Regions from separate parts of the Xanthobacter aminoxidans genome, predicted to be linked through region 1. Evidence: riboswitches for the same ligand, from Rfam matches in the RefSeq annotation. Region 1 holds a riboswitch; each other region holds the start of a gene.
The links. Region 1 has a riboswitch for cobalamin ahead of V5F74_RS09000 (ribonucleoside-diphosphate reductase subunit alpha). Riboswitches for the same ligand answer to the same signal wherever they lie in the genome.
Positions count from the first base shown of each region.

Region 1 (9,714 bases):
GTGTGGATCGCCTCTTCGAACGCCTGTCGCAGCAGATACTGCCGGCATTCGGGATTGGTGAGGTGGCGGTAGATGGCGAGCACGATGTTGTTCGCCACCAGGCTCTCGGAGGCGGCGAAGAAGCCGAGGTTGCGCTTCAGCATGCGCCGCTCGTCCTCGGTGAGGCCGTCGCGTGACTTCCACAGCGCGATATCCGCCTGCATGGACACCTCGGTGGGCATCCAGTGATTGTTGCAGCCGGACAGGTATTTCTCCCATGCCCAATGGTACTTCATCGGCAAAAGCTGGTTCACGTCGGCGCGCGCATTGATCATGCGCTTCTCGTCCACGGTGACGCGGGCGCCGTTGCGATCGATCTCCCCGAGGCCGGTGGCTTCGGAGGGACCGGCCGGAATGCCGGGCATGATGGCGGGCTGTGGCTTGGTGTCAGACCAGTCGAGCATGGTTTCTTGTCCTTGTCCGCCGGTCACTGGCAGGCTTCGCAGGTGGGGTCGTTGATGGCGCAGGCGTTGCCCCACGCTTCGCTGTCGACAGCTTCGCCGGAAATGGCTGCGGGGAAAGCCGCTACGGCGGGCGGAACCGTGGCGGCGACGGCGTTGAGCTTGCCGTCGGTGCCCTTGAGCGTGGACTTCTCCACATGTGTGGCCGAGCGCGACCTGAGGTAGTAGGTCGTCTTCAGCCCCCGCTTCCAGGCCAGACGGTAGAGCTCATCGAGCTTCTTGCCGGAAGGGCTCGCAATGTAGAGGTTGAGGGACTGGGCCTGATCGATCCATTTCTGCCGGCGCTCGGCCGCCTCCACGAGCCAGGCCGGGTCGATCTCGAAGGCCGTGGCGTAGAGGTCCTTCAGGTCGTCCGGAATCCGGGCGATTTCGCCCAGGCTCCCGTCGAAATATTTGAGGTCTGAAACCATCACCTCGTCCCAGAGTCCGCGCGCCTTCAGGTCATGGACGAGAGCGGCGTTCACCACGGTGAAGTCGCCCGACATGTTCGATTTGACATAGAGGTTCTGATACGCCGGCTCGATCGACTGGCTGACACCGCAGATGTTCGAGATGGTGGCCGTGGGCGCGATGGCCATGCAGTTGGAATTGCGCATGCCGGTGGCAACCACCCGCTGGCGCAGGCTGTCCCAGTCGAGTGTCCGGGACCGGTCGAAATCCGCACCGCCGCGCGCCTCGGCGAGCCGTTCGAGGGAGTCAATGGGCAGGATGCCCTGCGACCAGAGCGAGCCCGCAAAGCTCGGATAGCGCCCGCGCTCGGCAGCGAGATCCACCGAGGCGGAGATGGCATGGAAGGAGATTGCCTCCATGCTCTCATCCGCGAAACGCACCGCCGCGTCCGAGCCGTAGGGAAGGCGAAGCGCCTGAAGCGCATCCTGGAAGCCCATGATGCCGAGGCCGACGGGACGATGCCGGAGGTTGGATCGGCGCGCCTCGGGGATAGTGTAGAAATTGATGTCGATGACGTTGTCCAGCATCCGCATGGCGATGCGCACCGTGCGCGCCAGCTTCTCCATGTCCAGGCGGCCATCGGCGATATGGGAGAACAGGTTGACCGAGCCGAGGTTGCAGACCGCCACCTCGTCATCCGAGGTGTTCAGCGTGATTTCCGTGCAGAGATTGGAGGAATGCACCACGCCCACGTGCTGCTGGGGCGAGCGGATATTGCACGGATCCTTGAAGGTGATCCAGGGATGGCCGGTCTCGAACAGCATGGTCAGCATGCGCCGCCACAGATCGAGCGCCCGCACCTGCTTGAAGACCTTCATTTCCCCCCGCGCGGCCCGCGCTTCATAGGCGAGATAGGCGGCCTTGAATGCGGGGCCGTAAAGGTCGTGGAGATCGGGCGCCTCATCGGGGGAGAACAGGGTCCACGGGCCGTCCTCTTCCACCCGCTCCATGAACAGGTCCGGCACCCAGTTGGCGGTGTTCATGTCATGGGTGCGGCGGCGCTCGTCGCCGGTGTTCTTGCGCAGATCGAGGAAGTCCTCGATGTCCACATGCCAGGTCTCCAGATAGGCGCAGACCGCGCCCTTGCGCTTGCCGCCCTGATTCACCGCGATGGCGGTGTCATTCGCCACCTTCAGGAAAGGCACCACGCCCTGGCTCTCGCCATTGGTACCCTTGATGTGGGCTCCGAGGCCGCGCACCCGGGTCCAGTCATTGCCGAGGCCGCCGGAATATTTGGCGAGCAGCGCATTGTCCTTCACCGCCTTGAAGATGCCGTCCAGGTCATCCGCCACCGTGGTGAGGAAGCAGGAGGAGAGCTGGGCGCGCAGCGTCCCAGCATTGAACAAAGTCGGCGTGGAGGCCATGAAGTCGAAGGAGGAGAGGAGATCGTAGAATTCGATCGCCCGCGCCTCCCGGTCGATCTCGCGCAAGGCCAGGCCCATGGCGACGCGCATGAAAAAGGCCTGCGGCAGCTCGAAGCGCGTACCGCGCACATGCAGGAAATAGCGGTCGTAGAGCGTCTGAAAGCCCAGATAGTCGAAGGCGAGGTCCCGCTCCGGCTTGAGGGCGGCAGCCAGCCGGGAAAGGTTGAAGCGACCGAGCTCGGGATCGAGCAGGTCATTGGCGATGCCGGTCCTCACATAGGCGCCGAGATAATCGCCGTAGCGCTCCGCCATCTCGGCCTGCGTCGCCTGTTCCGGCCGACCGGCGACGAAGCTCAGGGCCTCGCGGCGCAGCTTGTCCAGCAGGAGGCGCGCGCTGACCTTGGAATAGTTCGGCTCGGTCTCCACCAGCGTGCGCGCCGCCAGGATGGGCGCCTGCGCCAGTTCATCCAGCGAGATGCCGTCATAGAGGTTGCGTCGCGCCTCGTTCAGCACTGCCACGGCCGAGACGCCGTCGAGCCCGGCGCAGGCCTCGCCGATGACGGTCGAAAGGCGGGCGGCATCCAGCGGCACCAATGCGCCGTCGGCGGTTCTCACATGCAGCACGGCGGCGGCATCACCGCCCGGATGCACCACGGCGAGGGCCTTCGCGCGTTCCCGCGCCCGCGCCTCGCGATAGAGCACATAGGCGCGGGCGACCTTGTGATGCTCTCCGCGCATGAGGGCCAGTTCCACCTGGTCCTGCACATCCTCGATATGGAAGGTGCGTCCGACGTCGGGACGCCGGGTGAGGTTCGCCACGATCTGGTCGGTCAGCCCCGCCACAATGTCGTGGATGCGGCGGGACGCGGCAGCCGACTGTCCCTCCACGGCCAGGAACGCCTTGGTCAGGGCCACCGCGATCTTGGCGGCATCGAACGGCGTGACCGCCCCATTGCGGCGGATGAGCTGATAGCCGGGCGCGCTGGCGACCGCTTCAACATCAGGGGCCGGCATGGAAAATCTGTAGCTGCCATTGGCATGGCGTTCGGCGGTCGCTGGCATCATCATCCCCGATGAATGTGGGGACGGAGAGCAGGCGGACGCATGCCGAAACAGGGGGAGGCGCACGCCACCCGCAGCAAGCGCCTCACCGGGACACCCCGCCCGTGGACGTACTGGTGTCGCGGCAGGTCTCCTGGCTCGCGGGTCATCATTCTTGTCCGTCTTCCCAAGGCCATGGGGCCTCAGTGACATGGGTGAACAAGAACTCGCCGCTTACAGTTGCGGGGGCAGCGCCGGCTTTGGACCGGCTTCCCTCTTAGCTCTCGATCTTGCGAGTCGAGAGACCGTGACCACCAGATTTAGTGGCTATTGCGGCGGCAATGTCAATACTTTGCGCCTGCGGAGTCCCCTCCCGCACGGACGGACCTGACGGCGGAGGTGCGACCTACGGGGATTTTCCCGCAGCCTGTTTGACCCCTCGCAATGCCCACCGGCGGCCGTCGTGCCGAAGATTGGCACGCTCTCCCACGCGATCTACTCTCGCGTGCGGCCGCAGATTTCCCGGGCGCCGTATCATGTCGCGCATGGGCTCCAGGCTGACGCGCATCGGGTGCCCGATCGGCTCATGAAATACAAGGTCACCGGCATCCATGATGCCTCGCCTCAACGGACCTTGTCCACGGGTTGGTCCCGCGAACAAAGACGTCACCGGGCCACCAGACCCCGGAGAAATTGGCGCGCGGCAGACCGCCGCCGCCGCGCGCCCGAACCCGATGGCCCTGTCAGCCTGCGATGTTTGCGCTCCATCGATGACCGATGGGGAACAGGAGCGGTCACACGCAAGGAACCCGATTCTTCAACCGGATAGGGCCCAACCATCGGTGTGATCGGGTGCTGGAGGTCAGAATATCCCTCGCCCTGTCACCCCTCGGAGTAGGGCGTGAAGACACTCCTATTCTCATCCACCGTCAGAAGGCGGCCGATCAGCGGGAAGGCACGCTGCGGGCATGACGGCCGCTCGCACACCTTGCATCCTGCACCGATGGGAATGGCCGCGCTGGGATCATCCAGAGCGAGGCCTTTGGAGTAAACCAGCCGTCCGGCGTGGCGGATGTCGCATCCGAGGCCGATGGCGAAGGTCTTCCCCGGATCACCATAGCCGCCGGCGGAGTGATGCACCGTACGAGCGATCCACAGATAGGTGCGTCCGTCGGGCATCTGCGCCACCTGGGTGAGAATCCTTCCGGGTTGGGCGAATGCCTCGTAGACGTTCCACAACGGGCAGGTGCCACCCACCCGGGAGAAATGGAAATCGGTCGCCGACTGCCGCTTCGAAATATTTCCCGCCCGATCCACCCGAATGAAGAAGAAGGGCACGCCCGTCGCTCCCGGGCGCTGCAGCGAACTAAGACGATGGCAGATCGTCTCGAAGCCGACGCCGAACCGTGCGCCGAGACGCTCGATGTCATAACGCTCCTGCTCCGCCGCGGCGACGAAGACGCGGTACGGCATCAGCAATGCGCCGGCGAAGTAATTGGCAAGGCCGATCCGTGTGAGCGCTCGGGTTTCCTTCACGCCCGCCGATGCCTCTTCGGCAAGGCGTTCAATCAGCGCGCCCTGCTCCAGGAAAGCAAGCTGGGTGGCGATCTGGAACGCCCGCTGACCATCGTCGAGCCGGCGGGATAGGCGCAGGACCCGTTCACCGGGCAGAAAGCGGCGCTGTGCCGCCTCGTCTTCGGCGCGCTCGATCCGCACGCCATGACGCATGTCCATATACCGCGCGAGGCCCTCGGCCATGTCGCCGGGGATGAGCTGTCTCGCCTGCGCCAGTCGTTCGGCCGCGTCGTCCAGCTCGGCGAAATAATTGTGACGGGCGTAGAAGAAATCACGCACCTGCTCATAAGGCATAAGAGCCGCCGGCATCGCCATGCCCCCAGAGCCGAGGCCGAGTTCTCCCGCCATGGCATCCGCCCGCTCCACCGCATGCCGCAGGCGTCGATTGAGCGCGACAACCGCACGGCCCAGAGCCGGCATGGCGGAGGCCACTTCCTTCAGTTCGGCAAGGCTCACATGCTCGCTCGTGAGCGGATCCGTGAAGACTTCGCGCAGGTCTGCCACGAGGCGCCCCTCCTCTCCCTCGGAGAAGAGCTGCACGTCCACGCCGAAGATCTCGTTGATCTTCAGCAGCACCGGCACCGTGAGCGGACGCTGGTTCTTCTCCAGCTGGTTGAGGTAGCTCGCAGAGAGCCCGAGGGCCTGGGCGAGCGCCAGCTGGGTCAGGCCCCGCTCTTCCCGCAGCCGCTTGAGCCGCACGCCGACAAAGGTCTTCTTCATCAGCTCCACCCCAATTCGCAAACTTCGCAAACCTGACCGTAAGGCCTCGCAAATCCACGCATTTTCAGTCATTCCGCACTGATCTGGCGGCAAATATTGTGAGGAAACGATCCGGTCGCAAGAAAATTCGCGACCGACAGACGGATGCCGAAACGCGAAGAGGGAGACACCCATGGGGACGTCGAGAAGCTATGCCGAACTCGCCACCGAGCTGAATGCACGGTTTCCCGACGGAACGGCACCGGGCGGCGTGAGCGTCGATGACATCATCCAGCTCCGCCTGCAGAATACGTTCGATACTCATCTCGATATCGCCCGCGCCATGGCCAAGGTGATGCGGGCGGACATGGCGGCCTACGACGCCGATCCGTCCCGTTTCACCCAGTCGCTCGGCTGCTGGTCGGGCTTCCATGCGCAGCAGATGGTCAAGTCGGTCAAGCGGCTCAATGGCACCGCGCGCGGCGCCTATGTCTACCTGTCGGGCTGGATGGTGGCGGGCCTGCGCAACCGCTTCGGCCATCTGCCCGACCAGTCCATGCACGAGAAGACCGCCGTGGCGGATCTGATCGAGGAGATCTACGTCTCCCTGCGCCAGGCCGACGAGGTGGCGATCAACGACCTGTTCAAGGCGATGAAGGCCGCGCGTGCGAAAGGCGATCGGGCTGCCGAACGGGAGGCGATCGCCGCCATCGACTGCTTCGAGACCCATGTGGTCCCGATCATCGCGGACATCGACGCCGGCTTCGGCAACGAGCACGCCACCTACCTGCTGGCCAAGGAACTCATCAAGGCTGGCGCCTGCTGCATCCAGATCGAGAACCAGGTCTCCGATGCCAAGCAGTGCGGCCACCAGGACGGAAAGGTGACGGTGCCGCGTGAAGATTTCATCGAGAAGCTGCGCGCCGTGCGGCTCGCCTTCGAGGAACTCGGGGTCGATGACGGTGTCATCGTCGCCCGCACCGACAGCCTCGGCGCTGGCCTCACCCAGAAGATCCCTGTGAGCCAGAGACCCGGCGACCTCGCAAGCGAATACACCAAGTGGCTGAAGGTGGAGCCTGTCACGTTGGAGAAGCCGCTGCACGAGGGCGAACTGGGCCTCGTGCTCAACGGCGAGCTGGTGCGTCCCGTGCGCCTGCCCAACGGGCTGTTCGCCTTCAAGGACGGCTCGGGACGCGCCCGCGTCATAGAAGACTGCATCGCTGCCCTCACCGAAGGCGGCGTCGACCTGCTCTGGATCGAGACTGACACCCCGAACGTGGACGAGATTGCCGGCATGGTGGCGGAGATCCGCCAAGTCGTCCCGAACGCCAAGCTGACCTACAACAATTCACCGTCCTTCAACTGGACGCTGAATATCCGCCGCCAGGTCCGCACCGAGTGGATCGCGGAAGGCCGTATTGCCGCCGACGCCTATCCCGACGGAGCGCTCCTGATGTCCGCCAAGCTCGATGACGACGAGCTTGGACGGGAGGCCGATGCCCGGCTCGCCCGCTTCCAGGCGGATATCGCGGCACGGGCCGGCGTGTTCCACAATCTCATTACCCTGCCGACCTTCCACCTCACCGCCCTTGCAACCGACGAACTCAGCCACGGCTATTTCGGTCCGGACCGCATGAAGGCGTATGTGAACCGCGTCCAGCGCGAGGAAATCCGGCGCGGCATCTCGGCGGTGAAGCACCAGCACGAGGTCGGGTCCGATCTCGGGGACACCTTCAAGGAAATGGTCGCCGGCGAGCGGGCCCTGAAGGCCGGGGGACACGCCAACACCATGAACCAGTTCGCGGCAGCCGAATAAGCGCCTGCAACGTCCTGTCTCCACGCCTCCCACCTCAGGTGCGGAAGAGTGGGGAAAGGGGTGAGCCGCCGGCGTGACCTCCGAGCCATTTCAATCGCTCCGGCGGCTCGATCCCCGCCCCGTCGTTCCCTAGCGACCCGTGTTGTCCCGGCAGGAGACAACCGCCCGTCCTCCACAGGAGCCGTCCCAATGAATGCCGAATTCAAGCCCGTCGCTCCGCCTGACCTGTCGGACAGGGACCGAGCCATCAACCGCGTCGCGGATGCCGTCCACCGGGTGAACGACGCGATCCAGCGGGCTGTCTCCGCCGGCGTCTCGGTGGAGCTGGTGCGGGTCTCTCGTCACCATGACGGCGCCGGCAGCTGGGGCGATCAGATGATCCCGCTGGTGCGCGAAGTCACGCGGCCCGAAGCCGCTCCGCGCGAAGGCGCCTGAGATGGCCGCCCCCGCCATTGCCGCGCCCCCGCCCGAGGAGTTCGCGGGGGTAGCCCCCGGCCCCGACGAGACCTCCTTCATCGAGATGGTCTTCCCCGATCAGGCCAACCACTACGGCACCCTGTTCGGAGGCAATGCACTGTCACTCATGGGGAAGGCGGCCTTTGTCGCCGCCACCCGCCGCGCCCGCACACCCGTCGTGATGGCGAGCGCGGAGAAGACCGAGTTCCACGTTCCGGTCCGCGTCGGTGAGATCATCGTGCTGTCCGCCCGCGTCACGCGTGTCGGTCGCACCTCCATGACCGTCGAGGTGGACATGACCGCCGAAGCCCTCCTGTCCGGCGCCCGCCGCCTCGCCGTGCGGGGCGCCTTCGAGATGGTCGCGGTCAATGCCGACGGCCGGCCCGTGCCCGTGCCATCCCCTTCAGCTTCGTCCGAGGATCACGCATCGTGAAGTCGCACACCGTACGCACCTACAAGTCCGCCGAACCGCTCTCCCGCGCCGACCAGCTCGCCTGGAAGATCGCCGAAGTCGCCACCGATCCCGTGCCGGTGGGCGATGACGTCGCGGAGATGATCGGCAACCGCATCATCGACAATGCGGCCGTGGCGGCGGCCTCTCTCACGCGCCGCCCGGTGGCGAGCGCCCGGGCCCAGGCGCTGGCCCATCCCTTCCAGCCGGGCGCCACCGTGTTCGGCCTCTCCGCGCATCGGCGTGTGTCGCCGGAATGGGCGGCTTGGGCCAACGGGGTCGCCGTCCGTGAGCTTGATTTTCACGATACGTTTCTCGCCGCCGACTATTCCCATCCCGGCGACAACATCCCGCCCATTCTGGCGGTGGCGCAGCATTGCGGGCTCGATGGCGCGGCGCTGGTGCGCGGCATCGCCACCGGCTACGAGATCCAGGTCGACCTCGTGAAAGGCATCTGCCTGCACGAGCACAAGATCGACCACATCGCCCATCTCGGCCCCTCCGCCGCCGCCGGCATCGGCGCCGCGCTGGGCCTGCCGACGGAGACTGTCTACCAGGCGGTGCAGCAGGCGCTGCATGTCACCACCACCACCCGCCAGTCCCGCAAAGGCGAGATTTCCAGCTGGAAGGCCTATGCGCCTGCCTTCGCCGGCAAGATGGCGGTGGAGGCGGTGGACCGGGTGATGCGTGGGGAAGGTGCCCCCTCCCCGGCCTGGGAGGGAGAGGATGGCTTCATCGCTTATCTGCTCGGCGGCCCCACAGCCGAATACGTGGTGCCGCTTCCCGAGAAGGGCGAGCCGAAGCGCGCCATCCTCGACACCTACACCAAGGAGCACTCGGCGGAATATCAGAGCCAGGCCCTGATCGACCTTGCCCGCCGGATGGGGCCGAAAATCGGAGACCTCTCGCAGGTGGCCTCCATCGTCATCCACACCTCCCATCACACCCATTATGTGATCGGCACCGGCGCGGGCGACCCGCAGAAGATGGATCCGAAGGCCAGCCGGGAAACCCTCGACCATTCGATCATGTACATCTTCGCCGTGGCGCTGGAGGACGGCGCCTGGCACCACGCGCGTTCCTATGCGCCGGAACGGGCTTCGCGCCCGTCCACGGTGGACCTCTGGCACAAGATCTCCACCGTCGAGGCCCCGGAATGGACGCGCCGCTACCACAGCCGCGATCCCAAGGAGAAGGCCTTTGGCGGCCGCGTGGTGGTGACGCTCAAGGATGGCCGCGTGATCGCGGACGAACTGGCGATTGCCGATGCGCACCCCCTCGGCGCGCGCCCGTTCGGCCGGCGTCAGTACATCGCCAAGTTCCGCGCGCTCGCGGAGGGCGTGGTCTCCCCGTCCGAGCAGG
Region 1 is NZ_JBAFUS010000002.1:559-10,272, reverse strand. It holds gene V5F74_RS09005 (ribonucleotide-diphosphate reductase subunit beta) at 1-443, opposite strand, end outside; gene V5F74_RS09000 (ribonucleoside-diphosphate reductase subunit alpha) at 467-3,328, opposite strand; cobalamin riboswitch at 3,483-3,680, opposite strand; gene V5F74_RS08995 (short-chain fatty acyl-CoA regulator family protein) at 4,238-5,650, opposite strand; gene V5F74_RS08990 (isocitrate lyase) at 5,823-7,445, shown strand; gene V5F74_RS08985 (hypothetical protein) at 7,635-7,880, shown strand; gene V5F74_RS08980 (acyl-CoA thioesterase) at 7,882-8,334, shown strand; gene V5F74_RS08975 (MmgE/PrpD family protein) at 8,331-9,714, shown strand, end outside.

Region 2 (9,714 bases), on a different contig from region 1:
TGCCGCGCCGCGCCGGGGCCGACGCCGACAACGGTGAGCCGCCCGCTCACGCCGCGCGCTCCCAGCCGGGCACCAGCACGATGGCGAAATAGGGCGCCGGCCCCTCCGCCCGCTCGGCGAGGGGAATGAGCGCGCAATCGGCCATGGTGCCGCGCTCCACATAGACGGCGCGATCGAGCCGGCCGGCAGCGGCCAGCGCGCGGCGGATCTTCGGCAGGTTGCGCCCCACCTTCATGATGACCGCCGCATCCGCCTCGGCGAGGCGGCGGGCGAGTTCGGCCTCATCCAGCGTGCCGGGCAGCACCATGAGCACATCGTCGCCCTGCGCGATGGGGGCGCCGGCTTCCGACCAGCAGCCGGACATGCCGGTGACGCCGGGGATCACCTGGGTCTGGAACCGTCCGGCGAGACGCACATGGATGTGCATGTAGGAGCCGTAGAAGAGCGGATCGCCCTCGCTCAGCACCGCCACCGTGCGGCCGGCCATGAGATGCTCGGCCACCGCGGCGGCGGAGGCGTCGTAGAAGGCGCCGATGGCCGTGCGATAGGCCTCGTCGTGCCGGTGGATTTCGGTGGTGACGGGATAGAGCAGCGGCAGCTCCACCGCGCCCGGCGGGAAGTGCGCGGCGGCCACCGTGCGGGCGTGGCTGACATTGCCGGCCTTGGCGAAATAGCCCACCACATCAGTGCTTTGCAGCGCCTTCACCGCCTTGAGGGTGAGAAGATCGGGATCGCCCGGGCCGACGCCCACGCCGATGAGATGTCCCTTCACAGCCCGGCCCTCGCAAGCGCGTTCACAGCGGCCGACGTGATGGCGCTGCCGCCCAGCCGCCCGCGCACGATGGCGAAGGGCACGCCGCGCGGATCGTCCGCCAGCGCATCCTTGGATTCCGCCGCGCCCACGAAGCCCACCGGCATGCCGAGGATGGCCGCCGGCTTGGGCGCACCGCGATCCAGCATTTCCAGAAGGTGGAAGAGCGCGGTGGGCGCATTGCCGATGGCGACCACCGACCCGGCGAGGTGTTCGCCCCACAGTTCCAGCGCGGCGGCGGAACGGGTGGTGCCGAGCTTTTCCGCCAGCGCCGGCACCGCCGGATCGCGCAGGGTGCAGATGACGTCATTGCCAGCCGGAAGCCGCGCGCGGGTGATGCCGTGGGCCACCATCTGCGCATCGCACAGGATGGGTGCGCCGGCCTGGAGCGCCGCGCGCGCGGCGGCAACCGAGCCGGGGCCGAACACGAAGTCCCGCGCCGCCTCCACGAGGCCGCAGGCGTGGATCATCCGCACCGCCACGTCCTCCTCCTCCGCCGAGAAGCGGGAGAGGTCGGCTTCCGCGCGGATGATGGCGAAGGATCGCTCGTAGATGGCCGTGCCGTCGCGCACGTAATCGAGGGGAAGGGTCATTCTGCGCGGCTCGTCACGTCGTCTTTTCCGGCCCGTCTGTTGTCGCCGTGCCCGCCCACAGGCCCGCCAGATCCAGGCGGGCAAGGAGCGCACGTGTCGTTTCACCCGGATTTCGCCGGGCCGCCAGCGTCGCGGCGAGGGATGCGACAGCGGCGGGAAGGTCCGCCGCCGGCCGCACCGGGCGCGCCGCGCCGGAGGCAGGGCCGTCATGCACCAGTGCGGCGCCGCCGTCCATGCCCACGAAGGCGAGGGTCGTCGGCGCGGGGTGGGCGCAGCCCTTGGTACAGGCGGAGAGGTGCAGAGACACCGTCCCATCCAGCAGCGGCGCGAATGCCTGCGCCAGCACCGGCGCGAGCGCACGGGCCGGGATGTGGGCGGAGGCGCAGGCCGGCGCCCCGGCACAGGCGGCGACGGCGGCGCGGGAATCGTTCGCGGCGGTGATGCAGCCGAGGGCGGCGATGCGCGCGGCGAAGGCATCGACACCGGCTGGCGAAAGCCCGGTGGCGAGGAGCGTGCGCTCGGGTGCCGGGCGCAGGTCCCGCGCGCCGGTCGCTTCCGCCGCTTCGGCAAGGGCCTCGAACTGCGCGGCATCACCCGCCCCGAAGGGCAGGCCAAAGCCGAAGGCCAATGTGCCATCGGCCAGCGGAATGCGCCCCAGCGGCGGCGCGGCTTCGGCCACGCGCGCCCGGCCGCCACATCCTGGCAGATCGGTGGCGCGGGCCGCACGACCCAAGGCGGCGATGGACGCGAGCGCGGCCAATGCCTCGGCCACCGCGTCGCCCTCGGACAGCACGCGGGCCGGCCCATTGCCGATGGTGAGCGCCCAGTGTCCCGGCCAAGCTGCGACGAGGCGCACATCCGCCTTCTGCGCGGCGAGGCTGACGGCGCCGCCGCCCTCCACCACCACCGACACCTTCGGCCCCAGCTTCCCCGCCAGAGGCTGCGCCCCGGCGATGATCGCGGCGGCGAGTGGATGCCCGTCCGCGATCTCGGTCGGGTCCATCCCGCCCAGCGGCGAGACATCCACCGCGAGGCCGAGGCGCGGCGTGATGCCGAGCGCGACCACCGCATCCTGAAGCAGCGGAACGGTCTCGGCGGTCAGCCCGCGCACCTGAAGGCTGCCGCGCGCCGTCACCTCCATCATCCCGTTGCCGAGGCGGCGGGCAGCGTCGGCCAGCCCACGCAGTTGCACTGGCGAGAGCCGGCCATCGGAGGGGACGAGGCGCAGGATGAGGCCGTCGCCGGTCTCCATGGGCGCAAGGAAGGCCGGGCAGGCGCCGCGACGGGTGGGGGGGATCGGCGTCATTCCGCGGCCTCCCGGCCGGCTTCGGCGCGGAGGGCGTCGAGATCGCTGTCGAGATCGTTGCGCCGTGCATGCCACAGGCCGCGCCGCCGCGCATCGGCGAAGCGGCGGGCAATCGCGCGGGCGGCGGCGGGGTTCTGCGCGAGCAGGAAGGCGCGCACCTCAGGGTCCATCACATAGGCCGCGTGGAGGCGGTCCAGCAGCGCGGCGGGCACCTGCTCCGTGGTCTCGGCGAAGGCGACGAGGCGGTCCACCGTCTCCGCCAGCTCCGATGCGCCGCGGGGGCCGTGTCGCATCTGCCCGGCGATGAAGCGGGCGGAGACGCGCCCGTGCACCAGCCGCGCCAGCGCTTCCTTGAGCGGTCGGGCGCGGGGGCGGTCGGGATCGGTCGTGTCGAGCACGACGAGATGGGCCGAGCGCCCCAGCGCCGCGCCGGCCGCCGCGAAGCCGCCCATGAAGGCGGCATCCTCGCTGCCGTCGAGGAGGTCGCGGGCGGCATCGTCAGCGCCATGCACCAGCGCATCCGCTTCGGCGAGCCGCGCCGCGAACAGGCCGGGCGCCGGGCGCGCGGTGCCGTCCGCGCCGCCATAAGCATGGGAGGCGGCGGCGAGATAGGCGTGGCCCAGCTCTTCCCGCGTCTCGAACGCCCCGCGCTGCAAGGTCGCCTCGATGCCCGCGCCATAGGCGCCGGGCGCGGAGCCGAACAGGCGGGACAGGTCCTCCCCCTTGCGGCGGGCCTCGGCGAGGGGGTTTTCCGAAGCGTCCTCGTCGCGCTCCGCCACCGCGCGCACGGCGGCATCCAGCAAGGCGATCTGGGCGGGGAAGATGTCTCGGAACAGGCCGGAGATGCGGAAGGTCACGTCGATGCGCGGGCGGCCGAGCACAGCGGGCGGCAGCACCTCCACCCCCGTGACGCGGCCGGTCGCGGCCTCCCACACCGGCCGGCAGCCGAGGAAGGCGAGGCCCTGGGCGATCTCCTCGCCCCCCGTGCGCAGGCTGGCGCTGCCCCACAAGTCCAGCACCAGCGCGCGGGGCCAGTCGCCCTGTTCCTGAAGAATGAGGCGCACCGCCTCGTCCGCCGCCTTGCGGGCGAGGTCGCAGGCGGTGGGGGTGGGCAGCGTGCGCGGATCAGCGGTGAAGAGATTGCGCCCGGTGGGCAGCACATCCCGCCGCCCCCGCGCCGGAGCACCGGCCGGGCCGGCGGGCACGAAGCGGCCGTCGAGGGCAGTCAGCAGCGCGCGGGTTTCCGCCTCCGCCGAGGCGGCGCGCAGCGGGTCGGCCTCGCCCTCGGCCGTGGCGCCGAAGATGTGGAGGCCGTCCTTCACCGCGAGGTCCTTCAGGTCGCACAGCCACGCATCGATGCGGCGCAGCGCCTCGTCCGGATCGGCGCCTGCGGAAACGCCGGCGGTGGCGGCAAGGCCGGTCTCGGCGGCGGTCTCGACGATGAGGGCGGCGAGGCGCTCGCGGCGGCGGCGGTCGAGGCCGTCGGCCTGCGCATATTCATCCACCAGCCGCTCCAGCCGCTGCTCGGCCTCGCTGAGGCCTGCGGCAGCCAGCGGCGGTGGCAGGTGGCCGATGGTGACGGCGGCGAGCCGGCGCTTGGCCTGCGCCGCCTCGCCGGGATTGGAGACGATGAAGGGATAGACCACCGGCAGCGCCCCCATCACCACCTGCGGAAAGCAGGCCGGGGTGAGCGCCACCGCCTTGCCCGGCAGCCATTCCAGCGTGCCATGGGCGCCGAGATGGACCACGGCGTGGGCATCCAGCCCTTCCCGCAGCCACAGGCCGAAGGCGAGGAGCCCGTGGCGGGGCGGCAGGCTGGCGTCGTGATAATCCGCCCGCCGATCGAGGCTCGCACCACGATCGGGGGCGAAGGCGAGCGTGATAGTGCCGGAACGGGCGTGGCGGAAGCGGAAGGCGCCATCGACGACATCCGCATCGTCCTCCGGAGCGCGCCAGGCGGCGGTGACGGCGGCCTGCGCGGCCTCCGGCAGGGTGGCGAAGAGGCCCCGGTAGGTGTCCAGCGTCAGCGCCGGTTCGGGCTGGAACGCGGCAAGGAGCGCCTTTGCATCGTCGGGCACGGGGCCGGCGCCGTAGCCGGCCGCCGCGAGCGTCCCAAGCATCCGCCGCGCGCTCTCGGGCACGTCGAGGCCCACCGCATAGCCGGCGCGGCCTTCCGCGCCGGGATAGTCCGGCAGGATCAGCGCCAGCCTCCGCTCCGCGCGGGGCGTGGCGGCGAGGCGCACCAGCGCCGCCGCGCGATCGGCCACATGGGCCACCGCCTCCGGCTCGGGCCGGTTGATGGCGGCGGTGAAGGCGAGGTCGGCGTCGGGCGGGGCGAAATCCTTGAAGGAGAGGGCGCCGGCCAGCACGCGCCCGTCCAACTCCGGCAGCACCACGTGCATGGCGAGGTCCGCCGCCGAGAAGCCGCGTGGGCTCCCCGCCCACGCCTCCCGCGCCGTGGTGGCGGGCGCCGCCTGTAGCACCGGCGGGCCGCCTTCCGGGAACAGCTCGGCCGCATCGCCGGCCGCGAAGGCGGTGGTGGTGAGGAGGATGGCGGGGTCCAGCGCCGCCGTCGCCGCCCGCACGGCCGCGCGGGCCTCCGGCGCCTTGAGGCTGGGGACGAACAGGCAATGGGCGGCGATGCCCCGCGCTTCCAGCGCTACAGCCAGCGCATCCACGGCGGCGGTGTCGGCGGCGAGCCATTGGGAGCGGTAGAAGAGGATGAGCGCGTTCGGCCGCCCCTCCCCTTCCCTGCCCTTGTCCCGCCCACGCACCTCCTCCAGCGTCGCGAGGCCGGCGCCGGGGCGGTGGAAGGCGGTGGCCGGCACGGGGTGCGGCACGGGGATGGCATGGGGCGCGGGAAAGCCCGCCGCCTCGCCCATGGCGGCGAGCAGGGCCGCCATGTTCGCCGGCCCACCCGCACGGAAATAGCCGAGCCAGCGGGCGAGCGTATCCTGCGGCAGCGTGGAGAGGGCGGCGAGGCGCGGGTCGTCCTGGTCCTCGCCGGGCAGCAGCGCAAGGGCGATGCCACGGGCGCGGGCCGTGGCGGCCAATTGCTCGGCGCCGTAACGCCACCAATCCAGCCCGCCGAGCTGGCGCACCAGCACCACCTTCGCCTTGGCCGCGATCTTCTCCACCCACAGGTCCACGGACATGGGGTGGCGCAGATCCTTCAGCCGCGCGAGGCGCAGGCTAGGCACCGCACCGCCGCGCGCCCGCCAGGCGGCGGCGAGGGCGATGAGATCGCTGTCGGTGAAGGAGAGGGCCACCATGTCGCCGGGCGGCTGGGCGAGGTCGACCGGCTCGGCCAACTCCTCCATGCTCGTCGATGTGGTGGCGAGGATGTGCATGGGCTAGCCGAGGATGGCCTGTTCCACCGCCGCGCGGTCGAAGCCCTTGAGGCCGATGACCACCAGCGCCCCGCGCCGCGCCTCGCCCGCGCCCCACGCGCGATCGAAATGGTGCGACACGCGCGGGCCGACGCCCTGCACCAGCAGGCGCAGCGGCTTGCCTTCCACAGCGGCGAAGCCCTTCACGCGCAGCACGTCCGGCGTCTCCGCCGCCTTCACCACGCGGGCGGCCAGCGCGGCGGGATCGGCGATCTCGGGCAAGGCGAGGACGATGCTCTCGAACTCGTCGTGGTCGTGGTCTTCCTCGTCGTCGTGATGGGTGCGGCGGGTGTCGATCAGGTCTTCCGCGCCGACGCCGAGGCCGAGCAGCACGGCCAGATCCACCTTGCCGCCGGAGGATCGCACCAGCTTCACCGCGCGCGGCAGGGCGCCGGCCACCGCCTTCTCGGCGGCGATGAATCCGGCCGCATCGAGCAGATCGGACTTGGAGAGGATGACGAGATCGGCACAGGCGATCTGGTCCTCGAACACTTCTTCCACGGGATCGTCATGGTCGAGGCTTTCGTCCCCGGCCCGCTGCGCGTCCAGCGCGGCGAGATCAGGGGCGACGCGGCCTTCCGCCAGCGCCGGGCCGTCCACCACCGCGATCACGCCGTCCACCGTCACCCGGCCCTTGATGGCCGGCCACTGGAAGGCCTGCACCAGCGGCTTCGGCAGCGCGAGGCCGGAGGTCTCGATGAGGATATGATCCACCTTCGGCGCGCGGGCGAGGATCTGGTCCAGCGCCGGCACGAAATCATCCGCCACGGTGCAGCACAGGCAGCCGTTGGCCAGTTCCACGATGGAGCCCTCGTCGCAGCTCTCGATGCCGCAGCCCTTCAGGATCTCGCCGTCGATGCCCACGTCGCCAAACTCGTTGACGATCACCGCGAGGCGCTTGCCGCCGGCATTCTCCAGCACATGGCGGATCAGCGTCGTCTTTCCGGCACCGAGGAAGCCGGTGACGATGGTGCAGGGCACGCGGGCGAGGGAGGTCATCGGGTCTCCTTGGGGAAAAGCGGGGGAATGCGCGCGACCATGCCGCGCTTGAGAGCATCCGGCCGGCCGCGCCAGGGCATCAGGCCGTCTGGCGAGCCTGCGAGAAGCGCGGCGCCGGTGAGAAGGTCAGCGGCGCTGTCGGGGGAGAGGTCGCCGAACACATAGGTCCAGCCATCGCGGCGAACCATGGCGGCGGAGAGCGCGCGCTTGCAATTGGCGAGACAGGAAACGCCTTCGACCGCGACGCCTTCCACCGCGACGCCTTCGGGGAGGGATGCGGCGCAGGCGGAGGCGAGGAGGCGGGCGCCGTCACGCTGGGCGTCGGGTGGGGCGTCATTGCCGGGGGCGCGGCAGGTGGTGCAGATGAGGAGGGTGACGGCGGGGGCGGTTTCGCGCGCGGCTTCTGGCGCAGCTTGGGGCGCGCAGCCGGCTTCCGCGCTGTCGCCGCCCGGCTCGGGTGCTGTGCTGTCGGGAATCGCGCCGCGCTCCACCGAAACGTCCACGGGTGCGAGCGCCCGCGCGCACGGGCTCGAAGGGACGCAATACCGGAGCACCCCGCCCGGCGCGGACCTCGTCGAAGGCAGGTCTCCTGGCTCGCGGTTCACCGCCCCCGCCGCCTTCCCGGATTGCTCCAGTGGCGTCTGGCAGGGGCTCACCGCCGACAGTTGCGGGGGCAGCCGCGGCATTGGGGGGTCTCCCCGCACCGCATTCCCTTTTACGCCCGTGTGGGACCACGGGACCTTCGACGCCGCCACTAAAGGCAGTGGCGGGCGGGATTGTCAAATGAGGGCGTAGAACCCCGGACCAGCGACGGCGAAGCCGGAGCGCCGAGCCGGGGCCCAGCGCAAGGCACCGCCGCAGGCGCTTCAATATCCGGCGGTCTCGGGCTTTGCCCGCTGCGCGGAGGCTCCTTGCGCTGGCCCCCGGCTCTCCTTCCACTCCGCTGCGCTGCGTTGCAGTCGGCCGGGGCGCCCTACCCCTCGATGCGGTCGAAATCGGCGATGCCGCGGGTGGCGGCGCGGATTTCGTCGAGCAGCTTCAGGCGGTTCTCGCGCAGCGCGGGATCGGCGTCGTTCACCGTCACGGCGTCGAAGAAGGCATCCACCGGCTGGCGCAGGTCCGACAGCGCGGTCATGGCGGCCTCGAAATCCTCGGCCGCGACGGCCCTGGAGACGCGGGCCTTCACGTCCTCGATGGCGGCGGCGAGGTGCTCCTCGGCCGGCTCCTTGAGCAGCGCGGCGGAGGTGGGGCCGGCGAAGGCGCGGCCGTCCTTCTTCTCCTCGATGCGCAGGATGTTCACCGCGCGGCGATAGCCGGCGAGCAGGTTCCTGCCATCCTCGGTGGCGAGGAAGGCGGCCAGCGCCTCCACGCGGCGGACGACGAGGAGGAGGTCGTCCTGCCCTTCGAGGGCGAAGACGGCATCGACGAGATCGTGACGGGCGCCGCGGTCGCGGAGGTAGACTTTCAGGCGGTCGGCGAAGAAGGCGAGGAGGTCGGCGCTCTGAAATGAGAGGAGGTCTGCAATCGTTCGGGGATTTGAAGGACCGCTCACTTGATAGATCGGACGTTCGTTGTCTATTTCGCCCTCAGAAACGATTCCTAGATAAAGCTCTTTGTTTGAGGGAGTGGAACGGATGATAGAGATGGCCTCGGACATAGGCGGCAATGTCCCTCCCATAATTTCATCCGGCCAAATCATCTCCATCGCATCGCCCAAACCGACTCTTGAAAAAATCGCCTTGTACCCAGCGTTCTCAGCTCGTTTTACGTAGGTTTGAGTTCGAAAAGCTCGAGCCTGGAATTCAACCGCATCAACCAACCTCAACCGAATCCCATTCTCCAGCACAATCCTAATCACCCCCAGCGCCGCCCGCCGCAGCGCATAGGGGTCCTTGCTCCCGGTCGGCTTCTCATCGATCGCCCAGAAGCCCACCAGCGTGTCGATCTTGTCCGCCAGCGCCACGGCCACGGAGACCGGCGCGGTCGGCACACGGTCGTTCGGACCCTGCGGCTTGTAGTGCTCCTCGCAGGCGGCGGCGACCTCAGCCGGCAGGTTCTCGCCCTGCGCGTAATAGCGGCCCATGAGGCCCTGAAGCTCGGGGAATTCGCCCACCACCTCGGTGAGCAAATCCGCCTTCGCCACCAGCGCGGCCTCCTCGGCCAGCGCCACCGGCGCACCCACCTTGGGGGCCAGCTCCTTGGCGAGGCGGACGATGCGCTCAATGCGCTCGGCCTGGGAGCCCAGCTTCTCGTGGAAGGTGATGGACTGGAACTTGGGCATGCGGCTGGCGAGGCCGTTCAGCCGGTCCGTGTCCCAGAAGAATTTCGCGTCCGACAGCCGGGCGCGGATGACCCGCTCGTTGCCGGCGACGATGGCCGCGCCGCCGTCCGAGGCGACGAGGTTGGAGATGAGGATGAAGCGGTTGGCGAGGCGCCCGGTCTTGGGGTCCTTCAGCACGAAGCACTTCTGGTTGGCGCGGATGGTGGCGCGGATCACCTCGTCCGGAATGTCGAGGAAGCGTTCCTCGAACGATCCCATGAGCACCACGGGCCATTCCACCAGCCCGCACACCTCGTCCAGCAGGCCCTCGTCCTCCACCAGCTCAAGGCCGGCGG
Region 2 is NZ_JBAFUS010000001.1:1,055,614-1,065,327, forward strand. It holds gene V5F74_RS04810 (precorrin-3B C(17)-methyltransferase) at 1-50, opposite strand, end outside; gene V5F74_RS04815 (precorrin-2 C(20)-methyltransferase) at 47-772, opposite strand; gene V5F74_RS04820 (precorrin-8X methylmutase) at 769-1,404, opposite strand; gene cobG (precorrin-3B synthase) at 1,418-2,710, opposite strand; gene cobN (cobaltochelatase subunit CobN) at 2,707-6,060, opposite strand; gene cobW (cobalamin biosynthesis protein CobW) at 6,064-7,098, opposite strand; gene V5F74_RS04840 (DUF1636 family protein) at 7,095-7,463, opposite strand; cobalamin riboswitch at 7,661-7,857, opposite strand; gene glyS (glycine--tRNA ligase subunit beta) at 8,072-9,714, opposite strand, start outside.
Region 2: another riboswitch for cobalamin. It lies ahead of V5F74_RS04840 (DUF1636 family protein); the one in region 1 lies ahead of V5F74_RS09000 (ribonucleoside-diphosphate reductase subunit alpha).

Region 3 (9,714 bases), 1.3 Mb from region 1:
GCTCAATCTCGGTGCCAGCCTCGGCGGTAGCGGCAAGGGCGGGGGCAACGGCGGCCTCACCACCGTGAACAATTCCGGCACGCTCGTCACAAGCGGCGATTTCGGCCACGGCATCCTGGCGCAGTCCATCGGTGGCGGCGGCGGCTCGGCCGCGGTGACGGGAAACAGCGGCACCGGCGGCACGGCGGCCGTCACCCTGTCCCTGAGTGGCAGCGGTGGCCAGGGCGGATACGGCAACACGGTGTCGGTCTCCAATACGGGCGACATCTTCACCGCCGGCACCGGGGCGAGCGCCATCCTCGCGCAGTCCATCGGCGGCGGCGGCGGCGCGGCCGGCAGCGCCCAGAATGCCACCAGCGGCAAGATCGCGGTGGGGACCATCGTCGGCGGCACGGGCGGGGCGGGCGGTCATGGCGGCCAGGTCTCCGTGACCGCAACGGGGACCGTGACCATCGTCACGACGGGCGATGCGGCCGACGCCATCGTCGCCCAGTCCATCGGCGGCTCGGGCGGCGTGGGCGGCGCCGGCAAATCCACCGCGGACGGCAAGGGCGGCAACAGCTTCGACCTGTCCACGACCGTGGGCGGCAGCGGCGGCAGCGGCGGATATGGCGGCAAAGTCGAGGTCCTGTTCGGCAGCGGTGAGACCTCCCACCTCGTTACGAAGGGGCACGATTCCGCGGGCATCCTCGCCCAGTCCATCGGCGGTGGCGGCGGCAAGGCCTCTGTCGCCTCGTCCTCCGGCGGCGACACCGGCGGCAAAGCGAGCGTGACCGCCAGCCTGGGCGGCTCGGGCGGCGGCGGTGGCAATGGCGGCAACGTCACCATCGGCATCAACGGCGTAATCCAGACGCTGGGTGACGGCTCGGACGGCGTTCTGGCGCAGTCCATCGGCGGCGGCGGCGGCAATGCCTCCGTCGCCAACAGCGTCGCCAACGGCGGGCAGAACACCATCGCCGCCACATTTTCCCTCGGTGGTGCCGGTGGCGTGGCGGGCAAGGGCGATACCGTCAACGTCACGCAGCAGGGCACCATCGTCACCAGCGGCGACCTCGCCAACGGCATGGTGCTTCAGTCCATCGGCGGCGGTGGCGGGCGGGCCTCGACCGTGGCCACCGATTCCGGCAACGGCATTTTCTCCGCGACCGTGGGCCTCGGAGCCTCGGGCGGTGCGGGCGGCGCCGGCGGCAAGGTCTATGGCAACGTGTACGGCACCATCCAGACGTCGGGCGATGCTTCCATCGGCGTTCTGGCGCAATCCATCGGCGGTGGCGGCGGCATCGCCGCCACCAGCTCCACCAAGACATCGGGCAGCCACTCGCTCGCCCTGACCCTGGGCGGCGATGGCGGCAGCAGCAGTGAGGGCGGCACCGTCACCTTGGATCTCGCCGCCGGCTCGGTGATCCGCACCTCCGGTGACAACGCGTTCGGGGTGCTCGCGCAGTCCATCGGCGGCGGCGGCGGCATCGGCGGCACGTCTTCGGCCGATGCCACCGGCGCCGTCGCGTTCGGCGGATCGGCCGGGCAGGGCGGCAACGGGGGCAACATCTACGCCCTCGCTGCGGGAACCATCGTCACCTCCGGCACCGGTGCATCGGCCATCTTCGCCCAGTCGGTGGGTGGCGGCGGCGGCATCGGCGGCTCGGCGGCCAGCGCCGTGTTCTCGAACCAGGACGGCATCCAGGGCAGCGGCGGCGGCTCGGGCAACGGCGGCGCCATCTACGTCTCCCTCACCGGCACGGCCACGACACGGGGCGACAACGCGCCGGTGATCGTGGCCCAGTCCATCGGCGGCGGTGGCGGCCTTGCGGCGACTGCCGGAGGCGTTGGCCTCGGCACGGCCGGCGGCGCGGGGACCGGTGGACCTGTCACCGTGCTGGTCTCCGGCAGTGCCATCGCCACCGGCGACAATTCGCCGGCCATCTTCGCGCAGAGCCTCGGGGCGAGCGGAAACGGCCAGATTCAGATCCTCATCGCCGATGGCGGCGTGGTGCGGGGCGGCACGGGCACCGCTGCCATCGTCCTTTCGGGCGGCACCGAGAACACCGTCACCATCGCGCAAGGCGCGACGGTCTCCGGGCTCAGCGGCATGGCCATCGCGGCCGGCGTCGGCGACGACAGCGTCATCAACAGGGGCACGCTGAACGGCAGCGTCGATCTCGGCGGGGGCACCAACGGGCTCGTCAACGAGGCGGGCGCGACGTTCAATTCCGGCACAGTCGTCAAGACCGCGGGGGACACCTCCACCTTCACCGCCACCTTCGGTGCGGGGCCGGGCGCTCCGGGCTTCATCAACCACGGTACGGTCAATCCCGGCGGGCTGGGCGTGATCGCCACCACCAGCATCGCCGGGGGTCTCGGCTCTGACGGCGTTCTGCAGGTGGATGTGGATTCGGCCTCTGCGCGCAACGACCAGATCCGCGTCGTCGGCGGGGCCACCCTCAGCGGCACCATCGACCCGCGCGCGACCAGCATCGCACCCAAGGATTCCTACACCATCTTCGTCGCGGATCAGCTGACCAGCACGGCGGTGGCGAAGGACAGCGGCCTTGCCTACAGCTGGGCGGTGCATGCCGACGATACCTCGCTGACCATCAGCCCCATCGCCCACTTCCTGCCTAAGGGCGTGTGGCTGTCGGGCAATGAGGCATCCGTCGGCGGAAGCCTGCAGCGGGTGTGGGACACTGGCGATGTCGGCGGCATGTCCAAGGTGTTCAACGGCCTCATCGATATCAATTCGGCACTGGCCTACCAGAGCGCGCTGGGCCAGCTCTCCCCGCAACTGCTCCAGGCCCCGGCGGGGCTGCGCATCGGCGAGAGTCAGGCCTTCCTCGACCGCACCTTGAGCTGCCCCGTGTTCGTGGCATCGAGCACCCAACTGCGGGAGGACAATTGCGCCTGGGCGCGGATCATCTACGACCACACCGGCCAGACGACCACCTCGCAGATGCAGGGCTATGCCTCGGACAGCCTGATCTTCCAGGCGGGAGTCCAGCACGAGCTGGCCACGGACTGGTTCCTCGCCTTGTCGGGCGCCTACCAGCAGTCGTCGGTGTCCAGCCCCAGCGGCTGGTTCTCGGCGAGCGGCAACGGCGGCGATATCGGCGTCGCCCTGAAGCGGCAGTGGGGCCCCTGGCTGTTCTCCGCGGCCGTGGATGCCGGCTGGGTCTCCTACGACAACACCCGGACCATCGGCATCGCCGGAGGCCAGGCCACCAGCAATTCCGATGTCTACAACGTCACCGGTCGGCTGCGGGCGTCCTACGAATTCTCGTTCGCCAACTACTATGTGCGGCCGAGGGTGGACCTCGACCTCATTCACGTGGAGATGCCGGGCTTCAGCGAACTCGGCCGCACGGGAGCCGAGCTGGCGTTGCAGGGATCGAGCCTCACCACCTTCGTCGCCACCCCGGCGGTGGAGTTCGGCGGCCGGATGGACCTGCCGGATGGGGTGGTGCTGCGGCCCTACATGACCCTCGGCGCGTCCTTCGCCTCCAACGATGCCTGGCAGACGACGGCGCGCTTCCTGTGGGCGCCGCTGTCTGCCGGCAACTTTGTCACCTCCACGCCGCTGCCCGACGTGCTGGGCAATCTCGACCTCGGATTGCAGGCCGTTACCCGCGACAATCTGGAGATCAAGGTGGAGTACGGCCTTAATGTCGGCCAGGATTTCCTGTCCCAGCGCGGCATGGCGCGCTTCGCCGTCCACTTCTGAGGGCGGCGGCACCGGATGACTTTCTCCGCCGGGCGGTTAACATGCCGGCCGGTGATCGAGGTCCGGGAGCAGCGGGTGGCGAGGTGGCGTGAGGCAGGGTGGGGGCGCGGCGCGTTTTGCGTCTGGCTTGCCTATGCCTTCGTGCTGCAGTTGTTCGTCGCGGGCATCGCGCTCGAGCGCTCCGCCGGCACGGCCATGGCCAGCGCGCCCGGCGGCAGTGCCCTGTGCGCCCGCAGCACCGGAGTTCCGGACAACACCCCGGAGTCGCCGCAGGCAGACCATTCCGTCTGCTGCGCCCTCTGCGCCTTCCATTCTCTGGCGCCGATCCTCCCGGTTGCCGCCGACGCCGGACGTCCTGTCGCGACCCCCGCGATTTCCGAGCGGGCAGCCGTTGCCGTCGCAGAGGGAAGTGGTCGCGACCGCCGCGAGCCGCGGTCCTCGCAGGGTCCTCCCCTCGGCGCCTGACCCCTGACGCCTTCGAAGGCCGAATCTGCCCCGCCTGCGCGGCCACGCCATTGCGTGTCCGGCTCGGGTGGCGGGCGGCTCATCAAGTCCAACCAGCAGGTTCATCCCGCCATGGGGCAGAAGCCCCATTGGCGCAACCAAGGAGCACCCATGTCCATTTTCCATCTCGCCCGCCGTGCCGTGATGGCCGCTGCCGTCGCCACCGTCGCCCTGACGGGCGCTGCCGTGGCGCACGACTACAAGGCCGGCTCGCTGCAGATCGACCATCCCTGGTCGCGTGCGACGCCGGGCGGCGCCAGCGTCGCCGCCGGCTATCTGGTGGTGAAGAACACCGGCGCTGCGCCCGACCGCCTCATCTCCGCCACCGTGCCGTTCGCCGGCCGGGTCGAGATCCACGAGATGGCCATGAAGGACGGCGTCATGGTGATGCGGCCCATCCCGGACGGTCTCACCATCCCGGCCGGCGGCAGCGTCGAGCTGAAGCCGGGCGGCTACCACATCATGTTCATGGACCTGAAGTCCCCGCTCAAGGAGGGCACCTCTGTGGACGGCACGCTGACCTTCGAGAAGGCCGGCAGCGTGCCCGTGAAGTTCACGGTGGAGGGCCTCGGCGCCTCCGGCAGCGCCCATCCCGGCCACTGAGGCGGGAAACACACGCGCACGATGCGCCGGTCCGGAAGGTACCGGCGCGTTTCGCCTCCGGGATCGCTTGACAGCGCGGAGGTGTTCGGTGCCTGCTGCACGTGCGAACGGTGCTCCGGTTGCCACGGCATCCGGAGTGAAACGGGAATGGGGTAGGGCCTGAACCTGCGCGTAAATCCGCCGGGGTGGCCCGAAGCCCCAACCGCCCCCGCGACTGTGAGCGGCGAGCGATCTTCCAGTATGCCACTGGCCACAGCCCCTAGGGCCGGCCGGGAAGGCGGGGGTGAGCGTAGACCCGCGAGTCAGGAGACCGGCCGATCGCATGATGATAACCCTCGGGCCGTCGGGTGAGACGGCAACGGAGACCAGCATGCATATCGAACCCGGACTCGTGGACGGGGCCAAGATCGGCCTCAGCTATGTCACGGCGGCCGCCGCCGGCGGCTATGCCCTGAAGCTTGCCTATGAGGCGGCGCGCGAGCGCGGCGTCCTCTCGCTGGCCGGCCGCACCCTCGCCACCACCGCGCTGGTGTTCAGCTTCTTCGAGGTGCTGCCGCACTATCCGGTGGGCGTCTCGGAAGTGCACCTCATTCTCGGCTCGACCCTGTTCCTGATGTTCGGCGCGGCTCCGGCGGCGCTTGGCCTCGCCTTCGGCCTGCTCGTCCAGGGCCTGTTCTTCGCGCCGTTCGACCTGCCCCAGTACGGGATGAACGTGACGACCCTGCTGGTGCCGCTGTTCGGCGTCGCCGCCGTCGCGCGCCGCATCGTGGCGCCGGGCACGCCCTATGTGGAACTGAAGTACGGGCAGGCGCTCGCGCTCTCCACCACCTATCAGGCCGGCATCGTCGGCTGGGTGGCGTTCTGGGCCGTCTATGGCCAGGGCTTCGCATCCGAGAACATCGCCTCGGTGGCGACCTTTGGTGGCGCCTACATGCTCGTCATCATCGTCGAGCCGCTGGTGGACCTTGCGGTGCTTGCGGCCGCGAAGGCGCTGCATGGCGCCTTCAAGGGCGGCAACCCGCTGCTGGAGCGCCGGCTCTACGACGCGGCCTGATCGCGCCCGCAACCCTCGGATAACAGAACGCCGGCGGTGCTCCCGCCGGCGTTCTGCGTTTCAGGGGGCTTCGACCTGTGGGGGCAGGGCGGCTGGGGCTTCCGGGTCCGGCACCAGATGGCGGAGCGGATCGAAGCCGCCCACATGGTTCGCCCAGGCAAGGCCAACGGCGAGGCCCTTGGCGTGGGGCAGCACATGGAAGGCGGCCGCCACCGCCACCAGTTCGCTGGCCGCAAGCTCGAGCGCCAGCGGGAGCTCGCTGATAAGCTCCAGAATGCCGCCCACCAGTGATCCGGCCAGCAGTGCCAGCGGGATTGCCAGGACCGGCACGGCATTGGTCACGCGGGCATGGCCCAGCGCCTCGCCGCAGTGCGCGCAGGAGTCCGAAACCTGCATCCAGCGCCCGAACAGGGCACCTTCGCCGCAGGCCGGGCAACGCCCGGACCAGCCACGCCGCGCCGCCGCCTCGATGGGGCGGGGTGGGTTGAAGCCGTTGGTGTGATAGAGCCGCCGCGGCGCGCCGCGCGCCGGATCGAACGCGGTGCGGGTGACGGTGCCGAATTCCGCCGACATGGCGGCGCGGGCGCGCGCGAGCGCCTCCGAAGACGCGTGAGATTGCGTGTCTGACATGAACGAAAACCCGAAGGGCCGCATGGGCGGCAGGGACCGGAGGCGTCGGGAGGCTCCCGCGCCGGTTCAGCTTTGGGTCACGTCACGGGAGGGCCACGCGCCTGGGCGCCGCGGGCTTGCTCGGCCGGCCGGCGTTCGCAGCGCGCGGGGAGGTGCGCGATGCGCCGGCCATCGGGCGCCGCGAGCGCGGGTTGCGGCTCCACGGCAAGGCCGGGCGCCGAGGTCAGAACACAGGCGTCGCAGGGATGGGCCTTGAGAACCGTTCCGGTGTCTGCGCCATTGAGGCAGAGGTCCGGCAGCGTGCCGTCCGGCAGCGCATAGGCCGCAAGATCGACCGGTGCTTCGGAGGAGGGCAGGGCGACAGGCTGATGGGCAAACCCGAGCGTCAGCTGCGCCAGCACGAAAAGTGCTGCAGCCGCCACCCGCAAGCCCTTGAATCCCAAACCGATGCCCATGCTCCGCTTGTGTGCAACGCGGCAGAAGGGGTCAAGCGCGTGAATCTACGCAGCGTCTCCCTGCCGCAGGCCGGCTCTGGACCTGCCTGAAGCAGCCGTTATGGTCGCCCGCGACCAGCCAGCGGAACGAAGCCCGAGGAACCGCCCATGACCAAGACCGTGACCCTTCCCAATGGCGAGACCGTGCCCGCCCTCGGCCAGGGCACCTGGTACATGGGCGAGCGTTCCACCGCCCGCTCCGCCGAGGCGAAGGCCTTGCAGCGCGGCATCGACCTCGGCCTCACCCTGATCGATACGGCGGAGATGTATGCCGACGGCGGTGCCGAGGAGGTGGTGGGGGAGGCCATTGCCGGGCGTCGGGACGAGGTGTTCCTCGTCAGCAAGGTCTATCCCCACAACGCCAGCCGGACCGGCGTCGCCGCCGCCTGCGAGCGCAGCCTGAAGCGGATGAAGACCGACGTGATCGACCTTTATCTCCTCCACTGGCGCGGCAACCATCCCCTGTCCGAGACCATCGCCGGCTTCGAGGCGCTCCAGAAAGCCGGCAAGATCCGCCTCTGGGGCGTGAGCAACCTCGACACGGACGACATGGAGGAACTGCTCGCGACCAAGGGTGGCACTGCCTGCGCTGCCAACCAGGTGCTCTACAACCCGGGCCGCCGCGGGCCGGAATTCGACCTGTTCCCGGAAATGCGGGCCGCGCGCATCCCGGTCATGGCCTACAGCCCCATCGAGCAGGCCCGCCTGCCGCGTGGCGGGGCGCTGGGCGCCGTGGCGAAGAAGCACGGCGTGGACCCGTTCCAGGTGGCGCTCGCCTGGGTGATGCGCAGCGGGGACGTCATCGCCATCCCCAAGGCGAGCCGCGTCGAGCATGTGGAGATGAATGCCGCCGCGCGCGATCTGGTGCTGGACGCCGAAGACCTCGCCGCCATCGACAAGGCCTTTCCCCCGCCGCGCCGCAAGGTGGGGCTGGAGATGCTCTGAAGCACTTTCAAGCGAAGTGGATGCCGGTTCGCGTGAAAATGCAGATGCTCTAGGCCGTTCGCGCGTCCGGATCGTAGGGCGCGGCGATGACCACCACGTCGGCGTCGGGTATGGCGGCGGTCAGTGTCTGGCGCAGGCCCTGCGTCACCGAGCTGACGTCGGCGATGGTGCGCCCGGGCGCAAAGCCCACCGTGATCTCCACATGGGCGACATTGCCGGACTTGCGGGTCCGAACGCCGATGAGCTGCTCGTAGCGATCGAAGTAGGCGGCGAGTGCGGCGTTGACCTTCATCTGGAGCGGCTCGGCCAGCGCCCGGTCGAGAAGGTCCGGCAGGGCTTCCGAGATCATGGCGCCGCCGATGGCCAGCATGAAGGCGGCGCCGATAAGCCCGCCGATATCGTCGGCGGCCAGCCCCACCTCGGTATGCGGCAGCAGCACGTCGAGGGCGACGCACACCACGACCGTCACCGAGGCGACTGCCTTGGCGATGCGGGCGCGGAACTGGCTGAGCACGATGATAGAGGTGCCCGCGCGCGTCGCCCGCCACAGCGGAACCAGCGGCGCCAGATTCGTGAACAGGTTGTAGACGACAAGCCCCAGGGCGGCGGCCACCCAGAATGGCGGCAGCGGCTCGGATTCGGTCGAGTCCATCACCTTGATGAGGATGAACACCGCCGCGAGCAGCAGCAGCACGCCGATGGCGGCCGCGAACATGCGCTCGAGCTTGCCGATGCCGAAATCGTAGAAATACATGCGGCCGCGATGGGCGGCGCGCAGCGTCACCAGCGCGAGGCCTTCCACCAGAAGCAGCAGGCCGCCGCGCAGGAGTTCCGCCAGCATGGCCAGCGAACCGATCCGCGACACGGTGATGAGGTAGGGCACGAAAACGCTGAAATCGAGAAGGATGGCGAACAGGATCGCCCGTTCCTTCTGGAGATCGGTCGCTGTGGGCACGCGCATCAAGCTTCGCCGTTCAGGCATGAGGAACGCGCGACCCTAACCGAGACGAGCAGGAGGCGGAAATACAATCATTTTCCGCCACGCATGACGAGCTTGTCGCCGCGGAACTCGAAGGCGTCCAGCCGCGACAGGAAGCTCATGCCGAGGAGGCTGGTGCGCAATGCGCCGGCGGGAGAGACGAGGGCGGGCACGTGCCGTTCGACGATGCTGCCGACGGTCATGGTGTCCAGCACCACGGCGGCGGCGCGCGTCCGGCCGGCGGCGGTGTCGACGGGTACGTCGTACTTCAGGAAATCCACCGGCAGGCCCACCGCCTGCGCCGCCTCGTGGGTCAGCACGACGGAGGAGGCTCCGGTGTCGACCAGCATGCTCACCCCGGAGCCGTTGATGCCGGCGCGCACCGCGAAGTCGCCACCCGCGCCGCGCGTCACCTCCACAATGCTCGTGCCGGTCTGCGCGAGATTGACCGCATAGCCCGGCGCGACCTCGGCCAGCACCTTGCGGCCGACCTGGGCGAGGGGGTCACGATAGGTGTAGCCGAGGGCCAGCAGCACCGCGAGCACCAGCCAGAAGGCGGCGGCCATGAGCGATTCGGCGATCCGGCCGCGAATGATGGACCACGCCGCCGCGCCCACGAACACGGCGATGGAAAGCTGCCCCACCAGCGCGCCAAACTTGTTGATGTCGATGCCCGCCACTTCGCCCTGCTCGTGGTTCACCGCGAGGATGACGCCGCCGGCGAACAGGCCGATCAGGAGGAGCCAGAGGAGACGGTCGCTGCGCATGGCGGCCTATTCCATGAAGGCGT
Region 3 is NZ_JBAFUS010000002.1:1,264,895-1,274,608, reverse strand. It holds gene V5F74_RS15010 (hypothetical protein) at 1-3,715, shown strand, start outside; gene V5F74_RS15005 (hypothetical protein) at 3,731-4,180, shown strand; gene V5F74_RS15000 (copper chaperone PCu(A)C) at 4,331-4,822, shown strand; cobalamin riboswitch at 4,914-5,155, shown strand; gene V5F74_RS14995 (energy-coupling factor ABC transporter permease) at 5,193-5,876, shown strand; gene V5F74_RS14990 (DUF983 domain-containing protein) at 5,937-6,506, opposite strand; gene V5F74_RS14985 (hypothetical protein) at 6,584-6,961, opposite strand; gene V5F74_RS14980 (aldo/keto reductase) at 7,109-7,945, shown strand; gene V5F74_RS14975 (cation transporter) at 7,995-8,906, opposite strand; gene V5F74_RS14970 (retropepsin-like aspartic protease family protein) at 8,975-9,691, opposite strand; gene V5F74_RS14965 (DUF1289 domain-containing protein) at 9,698-9,714, opposite strand, start outside.
Region 3: another riboswitch for cobalamin. It lies ahead of V5F74_RS14995 (energy-coupling factor ABC transporter permease); the one in region 1 lies ahead of V5F74_RS09000 (ribonucleoside-diphosphate reductase subunit alpha).